One region of the Salmonella sp. FC25216 genome, then DNA from elsewhere that is predicted to be linked to it. Evidence: predicted binding sites of a transcription regulator. Region 1 holds the regulator's gene; each other region holds the start of a gene.
What was found. The regulator LexA, encoded in region 1, represses DNA repair genes until DNA is damaged. The targets are predictions, from matches to a motif close to TNCTGTATGTACATACAGNA.
Positions count from the first base shown of each region.

Region 2: sulA (SOS-induced cell division inhibitor SulA) is a predicted target of LexA. The motif match lies at 1,897-1,916, and genes of this name have one in related genera.
Region 3: uvrB (excinuclease ABC subunit UvrB) is a predicted target of LexA. The motif match lies at 1,329-1,348, and genes of this name have one in related genera.

Region 1 is NZ_JBDGON010000001.1:698,471-701,754, forward strand. It holds gene dinF (MATE family efflux transporter DinF) at 1-759, opposite strand, end outside; gene lexA (transcriptional repressor LexA) at 933-1,541, opposite strand; gene AC3G3F_RS03215 (diacylglycerol kinase) at 1,650-2,018, opposite strand; gene plsB (glycerol-3-phosphate 1-O-acyltransferase PlsB) at 2,189-3,284, shown strand, end outside.
Region 2 is NZ_JBDGON010000005.1:266,648-269,931, reverse strand. It holds gene yccS (YccS family putative transporter) at 1-1,129, shown strand, start outside; gene AC3G3F_RS12525 (TfoX/Sxy family DNA transformation protein) at 1,116-1,721, opposite strand; gene sulA (SOS-induced cell division inhibitor SulA) at 1,938-2,447, shown strand; gene ompA (porin OmpA) at 2,804-3,284, shown strand, end outside.
Region 3 is NZ_JBDGON010000005.1:70,638-73,921, reverse strand. It holds gene uvrB (excinuclease ABC subunit UvrB) at 1-1,255, opposite strand, end outside; gene bioD (dethiobiotin synthase) at 1,905-2,591, opposite strand; gene bioC (malonyl-ACP O-methyltransferase BioC) at 2,584-3,284, opposite strand, start outside.

The sequences.
Region 1 (3,284 bases):
GCCAAAACAAAGCTGAAGGAGCAATGAGCGCAGCATGATATCGCGATTGAGCGCCAAAAGACGGCGCACGTTGCCGCGCCAGGCCTGTTTTAGCATATCCAGCGACACGCCGCGGAGATGGAGAACTTTACGCACCATCATGAAGCCGATCAGTAACGTGGCATATTCTGCGATGACCGTCGCCAGGGCGGCACCCTGCACGTTCATATGAAGCCCCATCACCAGCCACAGGTCGAGCGTGATGTTGAGGATATTGCCCACGACCAACAAGATAACGGGTGCCCGCGCATACTGGACGCCTAACAGCCAACCGAGCAGCACCAGATTCGCCAGTGACGCGGGAGCGCTTAGCCAACGAATTTCAAGGAATTGTCTCGCCTGTACCAGGACAGCGTCGTTCCCGCCGACAATATGTAAAGCCAGCTCGATAAGCGGCGTGCGAAATAGCACAATCATCACGCCAGCGCCCAGCGCCAGTAACAACGGCTGAATGAGCGCCCGGGCTAACGCCAGTGGATTTTTGGCGCCAAATGCCTGCGCCGTTAGCCCAGTAGTACTCATACGTAGAAATAGCAGCAGCATGAAAAGAAAGCTGGTGGCAGTCGCTCCCACCGCCACACCGCCCAGATAAACCGGGCTGTCCAGATGACCAATCACCGCCGTATCGACCAGTCCCAGTAAGGGAACGGTGATGTTAGAAAAAATCATCGGCAACGCAAGACGCCAGAGAGCTTTATCAGAAGAGGTAAAAAACGGCATGGAGAAAAGCCTGACAAGGAGTTAAACGAAACGTGCTCATTGCCGGATGGCAGCGTAACACCTTATCCGGCCTACAAATTAATCATTTCAGCAACTGCATTCCCGTAGGCCTGATAAGCACAGCGCCATCAGGACAAGATTGCCGGATGGCGGCGTACAAGGAGATTAAGAGATTACAACCATTCCCCGTTGCGAATAACACCTACCGCCAGCCCTTCAATCGTAAAGCTTTGCTCGCGCAGATCCACCACTATCGGTGTAAACTCGCTGTTTTCCGGCAGCAGCTCCACTTTATTGCCCTGCTTTTTCAGGCGTTTTACTGTCACTTCATCGTCAATGCGAGCGACAACCACCTGGCCATTGCGCACGTCCTGCGTTTTATGTACCGCCAGCAAATCCCCATCCATAATACCGATGTCTTTCATCGACATACCGCTCACGCGCAGCAGGAAATCGGCGCTGGGTTTGAATAAAGAAGGATCGACCTGATAATGGCCTTCAATATGCTGCTGCGCCAGAAGCGGCTCGCCCGCCGCGACACGCCCGACAAGCGGTAATCCGTCCTCTTCTTCCTGTAACAGACGGATGCCTCGCGATGCGCCGGAAACGATTTCAAGCACCCCTTTGCGCGCCAGCGCTTTAAGGTGTTCTTCCGCAGCGTTTGGGGAACGGAACCCCAAACGCTGCGCGATTTCCGCACGCGTCGGTGGCATACCTGTCTGGCTGATGTGATCCCGAATGAGATCAAACACCTCTTGTTGCCTGGCCGTTAACGCTTTCATTCCGCCCCCTGGGTGTATATACAGTCATGCTGTGAGTATATACAGTTAAAGGTGATTTTGGAACCACAAACGGCGCAAAAAACAAGAGATTTATAAAATTTGGAACCTTTATCGAAAATGTGACCATAACAGGATGCCCCAGGTCATCAGGGCAACGAAAATAGACAGCAGTACCGCAGCCGATCCCATATCTTTCGCGCGGCCGGAAAGCTCATGGTATTCAGAACCAATGCGATCAACGACCGCTTCAATAGCGCTGTTGAGGATTTCAACAATCATGATAAGTAAAACGGAACCTATCAATAACACACGGGTAATCGCATCCACATCCAGCCAGCAGGCGATGACGACGCCCAGCAATACCGCGAGGCTTTCCTGGCGAAACGCAGCTTCGTGAGTCCATGCGGCGCGAAATCCTTTCCAGGAATACCCTGCCGCTTTGATAATTCTGGTAAATCCAGTGGTATTATTGGCCATCAAAAGAACCTTTTTACATTATTAACGTCAATGACATTATACGGTTGCCCCGCACGATTCGGACTACCGTAACGCAGCGCGAAGTATGACGGGATACAACAGAAATTCGCTAAACTTTCTGATATCCTTGCAGCGCATTTGCATTATTAACCAGAGGCTTTACATCGTTTATGTCCGGCTGGCCACGAATTTACTACAAATTACTGAATTTACCATTAAGCATACTGGTAAAAAGCAAGTCTATTCCGGCGGAACCCGCTCAGGAATTGGGACTCGATACTTCTCGTCCCATTATGTATGTCTTGCCATACAACTCAAAAGCGGACTTACTGACGCTGCGCGCTCAATGTCTGGCGCACGATCTCCCGGATCCGCTGGAGCCGCTGGAGATCGACGGCGCGCTGTTGCCGCGCTATGTATTTATTCACGGCGGACCGCGCGTCTTTACGTATTACACGCCAAAAGAAGAGTCGGTGAAACTTTTTCACGATTATCTCGATCTGCATCGTAGTAATCCGGCTTTGGACGTGCAGATGGTGCCCGTTTCCGTGATGTTTGGCCGCGCGCCGGGTCGTGAAAAGGGAGAAGAGAACCCGCCTCTACGTATGATGAACGGCGTACAGAAATTTTTTGCCATCTCCTGGCTGGGTCGCGATAGCTTTGTCCGATTCTCGCCGTCCGTCTCATTACGTCGCATGGCTGATGAACACGGCACCGATAAAATCATCGCACAGAAACTGGCGCGCGTGGCGCGTATGCACTTTGCTCGCCAGCGCCTGGCGGCTGTTGGCCCACGCCTGCCCGCCCGTCAGGATCTATTTAACAAACTGCTGGCCTCGAAAGCTATCGCCCGCGCGGTAGAAGACGAAGCGCGCAGTAAGAAAATCTCTCATGAAAAAGCGCAGCAAAACGCCATTGCGCTGATGGAAGAGATCGCGGCGAACTTCTCTTACGAGATGATTCGTTTGACCGACAGGATTTTGGGGTTTACCTGGAACCGGCTTTACCAGGGGATTAACGTGCATAACGCCGAGCGCGTACGCCAACTGGCGCACGACGGGCATGAAATCGTCTATGTGCCCTGTCACCGCAGCCATATGGACTATTTGCTCCTTTCTTATGTGCTGTACCATCAGGGACTGGTTCCGCCGCATATTGCCGCCGGTATCAACCTTAACTTCTGGCCCGCTGGCCCGATTTTCCGCCGTCTGGGCGCGTTCTTTATTCGTCGCACCTTTAAGGGGAATAAACTCTATTCCACCGTTT
Region 2 (3,284 bases), on a different contig from region 1:
CGCGCAACTGGCGACGATCGAGTCGGAGCAGGCCCAGGCAATGCCGCGCAATGAGTCAGAAAACCAGTTGGCTGATGATAGCCTGCACGGGTTTAGCGACATCTGGCTGCGTCTGAGCCGTAATTTTACCCCAGAGTCCGCTCTCTTTCGCCATGCAGTACGCATGTCGCTGGTATTGTGCGTGGGTTATGCTCTCATTCAAATTACCGGGATGCGCCACGGGTACTGGATATTACTCACCAGCCTGTTCGTTTGTCAGCCTAACTATAACGCGACCCGCCATCGCCTTGCGCTCAGGATTATCGGTACGTTGGTAGGCGTTGCTATCGGCCTGCCGATTTTATGGTTTGTTCCTTCGCTTGAAGGACAGTTAGTTCTGCTGGTGATTACCGGCGTGCTTTTCTTTGCATTCCGTAATGTACAGTATGCCCATGCGACGATGTTCATCACTCTGCTGGTATTACTCTGCTTTAACCTCTTGGGCGAAGGCTTTGAGGTAGCGTTACCGCGCGTCATCGACACGTTGATTGGCTGCGCTATCGCCTGGGCTGCGGTCAGCTTTATTTGGCCGGACTGGCGCTTTCGCAATCTTCCCCGGGTACTCCAGCGCGCCACCGATGCGAATTGCCGCTACCTTGATGCGATCCTTGAGCAATATCACCAGGGCCGGGACAACCGCCTGACCTATCGCATTGCCAGGCGCGACGCGCACAACCGCGATGCGGAACTGGCATCCGTGGTTTCTAATATGTCAAGCGAACCCGACGTCAAGGCCGAAACCCGGGAAGCGGCGTTCAGGCTGCTTTGCCTCAATCATACTTTTACCAGCTATATTTCCGCCCTCGGCGCGCACCGCGAAAAGCTCAGTAATCCGGATGTGCTGGGGCTTCTGGATGACGCGGTCTGCTACGTTGATGATGCGCTTCATCATCAACCTGAAGACGAACAGCGAGTACACCAGGCGCTGGAGGATTTAAAGCAGCGAGTTCAGTCGCTGGAAACACGTCCGGACAGCAAAGAACCTCTGGTTGTTCAACAAATTGGTTTGCTCATTGCCTTACTACCCGAAATCGGGCGCTTACAACGGCAAATTTCACCGCCGTCTTCTACATCCATTACCCAGCCGTAAGCGAATGAGCCCAATCGGCAAGCTCCTGGCGACGACTCGCCGGGAGCGCCGCTTCATGTACGCCAACAATTGCGCCTTCTAACGCATACAGAACTTTTACCGTCAGCAAAGGATTACTTTGTCGCAACCTTAGCCAGCACATTTTTGCACCCAGTACGCGTAACATATTCTCGTCCTTTATCCCTGACTCATTGAGCAATGTTTCCAGATGGAAGGTCATATTGGGGAGATCTTTGAGCCTGTGCTGTAAAATACGGCTGTGTTTTTCCTTCATTGCCGCGTCAAGAGAATACTTCGATAAACGTACCAGTTGCTGCTGATCGCGCCACAGGCTTTCATCCACCCGATAATAGTTGAGCATAACAGGGCGTCCACACTTCATAAATGTGAGCCAGACGGGAGGATGCTTCACACAATAGGGTACGCTTTGCTCACAGGCGCGGAGATAAAGCTCGCCGTTAGCCACCATCGCAAAGACGGTATCTTCCACGGTCAGACTATAGCTGCCGAATAAGGATCGATACTGGATCGTCCCCAGAGAGGCCAAATATTCTTGCGATTTATAGATCCTGTCATAAGAGAGTGCTCTCATAAAATTCCTTTTAAATCATAAAGTAAAAGAATGATTTGTAATAACAGATCCGTTAATGACGAAAATAGGCAACTTATACTCCGCGAGCAAGATGATTTTTATTTTTGACGTCACTAAGAATAAAAATTGCGAGACAGTTTCCGAAAATAGAGTTGATCTTTCATCGCTACAGGGGTACTGTATGGATATACAGTAACTCACAGGGCTGGATTGATTATGTACACTTCAGGTTATGCAAATCGTTCTTCGTCATTTTCTACCACTCCCCACAACACTGCGCGTGCCGCTACGGAAAATGCCGCCGCAGGGCTGGTCAGTGAAGTTGTCTACCACGAAGACCAGCCCATGATGGCGCAACTCCTGCTTTTGCCTTTACTCCGGCAGTTAGGCCAACAATCACGTTGGCAGCTCTGGCTCACGCCGCAGCAAAAACTCAGCCGTGAATGGGTACAGTCTGCAGGTTTGCCATTAACGAAAGTGATGCAAATTAGTCAGCTTGCGCCTCGTCATACGCTGGAGGCAATGATTCGCGCTCTGCGTACAGGAAATTACAGTGTAGTGATTGGCTGGCTGGCGGAAGAACTTACGGAAGAAGAGCATGCCAGCCTGGTTGAAGCAGCAAATGTAGGCAATGCGGTAGGGTTTATCATGCGCCCTGTACGTGCGCACGCTTTACCCAGGAGACAGCATTCCGGGCTAAAAATTCACTCTAATTTGTATCATTAAGTAAAATTAGGATTTATCCTGGAATTTTTTTTACGCGATTGCATCTCCTTTGAGTGCTAACGTTTTTTTTACGAGAAAGCTTGTCAGAAGCGGTTTCCGCGATTTTTGCTGTACGATTTATCATCTAAAAGTGTTAAATGATGTGTATGTTCGTCATGTTTTTTTCACATGTCTGACGGAGTTCACACTTGTAAGTTTCCAACTACGTTGTAGACTTTACATCGCCAGGGGTGCTCGGCATAAGCCGTAGATATCGGTAGAGTAACTATTGAGCAGGTCCCCCGGTGAAGGATTTAACCGTGTTATCTCGTTGGAGATATTCATGGCGTATTTTGGATGATAACGAGGCGCAAAAAATGAAAAAGACAGCTATCGCGATTGCAGTGGCACTGGCTGGTTTCGCTACCGTAGCGCAGGCCGCTCCGAAAGATAACACCTGGTACACTGGTGCTAAACTGGGCTGGTCTCAGTACCATGACACTGGCTTCATTCCTAACAATGGCCCGACCCATGAAAACCAACTGGGCGCAGGTGCTTTTGGTGGTTACCAGGTTAATCCGTACGTTGGCTTTGAAATGGGCTACGACTGGTTAGGCCGTATGCCGTACAAAGGCGACAACATCAATGGCGCTTACAAAGCTCAGGGCGTTCAGTTGACCGCTAAACTGGGTTACCCAATCACTGACGATCTGGACGTTTATACCCGTCTGGGTGGTATGGTATGGCGTGCAGACACTAAGTCTAACACCCCTGGCGGTGAGTCTACTAAAAACCACGACACCGGCGTTTCCCCGGTATTCGCGGGCGGTATCGAGTATGCCATCACCCCTGAAATCG
Region 3 (3,284 bases), on a different contig from region 1:
ACAGCCCGGTCGGTCGCACGACCTGATCCACCACCTCATCACCAGATTTCTCCAGCTCATAGTTGCCAGGCGTGGCGGAAACATAGATGGTTTGCGGCGCCAAGGCTTCAAACTCTTCAAACTTCAGCGGACGGTTATCCAACGCCGAAGGCAGACGGAAGCCATACTCGACCAGCGTCTCTTTGCGCGCCCGGTCGCCGCGATACATGCCGCCTATCTGCGGGATCGTGACGTGGGACTCATCCACTACCAGCAGTCCATCGGCGGGCAGATAATCGAACAAGGTTGGCGGCGGTTCGCCCGGCCCACGACCCGACAGGAAGCGGGAATAGTTTTCAATGCCTGAGCAGTAGCCCAGCTCGTTCATCATCTCTAAATCGAACTGCGTGCGCTGGCTTAATCGCTGCTCTTCAAGCAGCTTATTATTCGCCAACAGGACCTTACGCCTGTCCGCCAGCTCATCTTTTATCTCTTCCATCGCCTGCAGAATACGCTCGCGCGGCGTCACGTAGTGAGTTTTGGGATAGATGGTATAACGTGGCACCGTTGACTCTACCTGCCCGGTTAACGGGTCAAACAGCGACAGACGTTCCACTTCTTCATCAAACAGCTCAACGCGTAGCGCAATGTCGTCAGATTCAGCCGGGAAGATGTCGATCACTTCGCCGCGCACGCGAAAGGTGCCGCGCTGAAAAGCTTGATCGTTACGGGTGTATTGCAATTCCGCCAGCCGACGCAAAATTGCACGCTGGTCAATCAGCATTCCGACCGTCAGATGCAGCATCATTTTCAGATAGAGATCCGGATCGCCCAGCCCGTAAATAGCGGACACGGAAGCCACCACCACGACATCGCGTCGCTCAAGCAGAGCTTTCGTTGCCGACAACCGCATTTGCTCAATATGTTCGTTTACCGAAGCGTCTTTTTCGATAAACGTATCCGAACTTGGCACATACGCTTCCGGCTGATAGTAGTCATAGTAGGAGACGAAATACTCCACCGCGTTTTCCGGGAAAAACTCTTTCATTTCGCCGTAGAGCTGCGCCGCCAGGGTTTTATTGGGCGCAAGCACCATCGTTGGCCGCTGCAAGTCAGCAATGACGTTGGCAATGGTGAATGTCTTCCCGGAGCCGGTTACGCCCAATAGCGTCTGATGCGCCAGCCCGTCCTCCAGTCCCTCTTCCAGGCGACGTATAGCGTCCGGCTGATCGCCAGAAGGTTTAAAAGCGGAATTCAGTTTGAACGGTTTACTCATGGGCGGCTACCTGAAGGTGTGAGCGGGCAGGTGTATAATTTTACTCCTGGCGGTGAATATTGCCAATAAAAAATACTGGATGAAAAAACAGTAACACTTTAATGTATAGTGGCTATCGGCAAATAACCCACGCCGTCGCGAGGCAAAATGTAGACAGTCGCGGAATAAAATTCCAGCAGCATGCGGTTATCCCCAGACCAGAGTCTTTTTTAACATTTGTCAAGACGTATGATGAAAGTTTTATGTCAATGCCTCCCCCTTCCTTTACAACCATTGATTTTATATAACTCGCTGTCTAAAAAGGGATATTTTCTCAAGCCGTCTTTCGCGCCAATTTAGTCGCAGGCCGCGTCGCCTCTCGCTTACGTTGTGTTTTCTAACTCTAATACACAAGGTTATCCACAGGAATAGTGGATAACTGCTTCCAGCCCGTATCCCCTGCCGCCTGGCAAAATCAGCGCCGGACGTTTTCGCCGGGCGATAAAAAAAAATTATCGCTATTTTTGGCTGATTATTGGCTAACGTAGCGGGAAAAACTGATGCGTACACGCTCACATTTTGCACATTTTTATCAGGATGAAGCCAGGAGGGTCTGGCGAAAGAACAGCAGGATCGTCTGATCCTGCAAGAAGGCGGTTTTTAAGCGAGGTTATGCCCGCTCCAGGGGGCTAAGATCAAGATACTGTCCTGTTGCAGCCTGAGAGGGGGAAACGCCCAGCCACGGAATTTCCCCTAATAGCGGGGCCGGTATGACGCGGCGAAGCGTAGCGAGATATTCACCATGACGCGCGCCCGGCGGCTGTACGTCGTTGGCTATCCATCCGGCAAGCGGCAACCCGGCCTGTTTTACCGCCAGCGTCGTCAGCATGGCGTGATTAATACAGCCCAGCTTGACGCCAACGACCAGAATCACCGGCAACCGCTCCGCCTGTACCCAGTCGGCAAACGTCAGTGTGGCAGAGAGCGGCGTAAACCAGCCGCCTGCCCCTTCTGTCAACACCCAATCTGCCTGCGCCTCCAGCGTTCGCAATCCACGTGATAACACCACCGCCTCTATCGTCCGGCCTTCGTCGGCGCTAACGATGTGGGGAGAGGTAGGCTCGGCAAAAGTATAAGGATTGATAGCAGAATAAGGTTGCGGCAGGCTGCTGTTACGCTGCAAGGCCAACGCATCGCTATTGCGTAGCCCGTCGGTTGTCATTTCGCTGCCGGAAGCGACGGGCTTATAGCCTACGGTTTGATAACCTAACTGCGTTGCGGCCTGCAATAAGGCGCAACTGGCGACCGTTTTACCGACTTCGGTATCAGTACCGGTGACGAAATAGCGTTTAGTCACGTTCAATCACTCCCATAAAAAGATGGTACGTCAGCGGATATTTCCCCTGCCGCTGCGGCCATGCCAACTGAATTTTTCTAAGCCGGGCGCGGGTTAACACATCAGACTCCCGCCCTTCATGAAGATGAGTGGCGCCAATTCCTTTGAGCGAGCGCATCGCGCTCAGGGCATCCTCAAACCACAATGTCATCGCCTGAGTATGACGATACGCCCGCCAGCCGCGCAGCGCGTGGTCAATTGCCTCTTCCGGCAAAAAGCTATTCGCGTGAGCGCGATTATCGACGGCCTGCCATGCCTGACGCAGTTCCGGCAACGATCCCTGGCACAACGTGGTAAATGCCACCACGCCGCCGGGCCGTACGACCCGGTACAACTCGCTCAACGCGTCGCGTAAATCACCGCACCACTGGACCGCCAGGTTGCTCCAGGCCAGGTCAAAAATGCCGGCGTCATGGGGAATCGCTTCGATATCCGCCAGCAAATAGTGATGCGCCGCCTTACGATCGCGCGCCTGTTGCAGCATCGGCAGCGAAAGATCCAGGGCAGTCACTTCGCTCCCCCGTTCACGCCAGTAACGGCTCATACGTCCGGGGCCACAGCCTGCGTCCAATACACTGGCAAAGTGACGGCCTGCCAACAGCGTCAGCAGCGCATCCGCGCTGTGTTGCTGCAAAGAGGCGTGCTGTTCATATT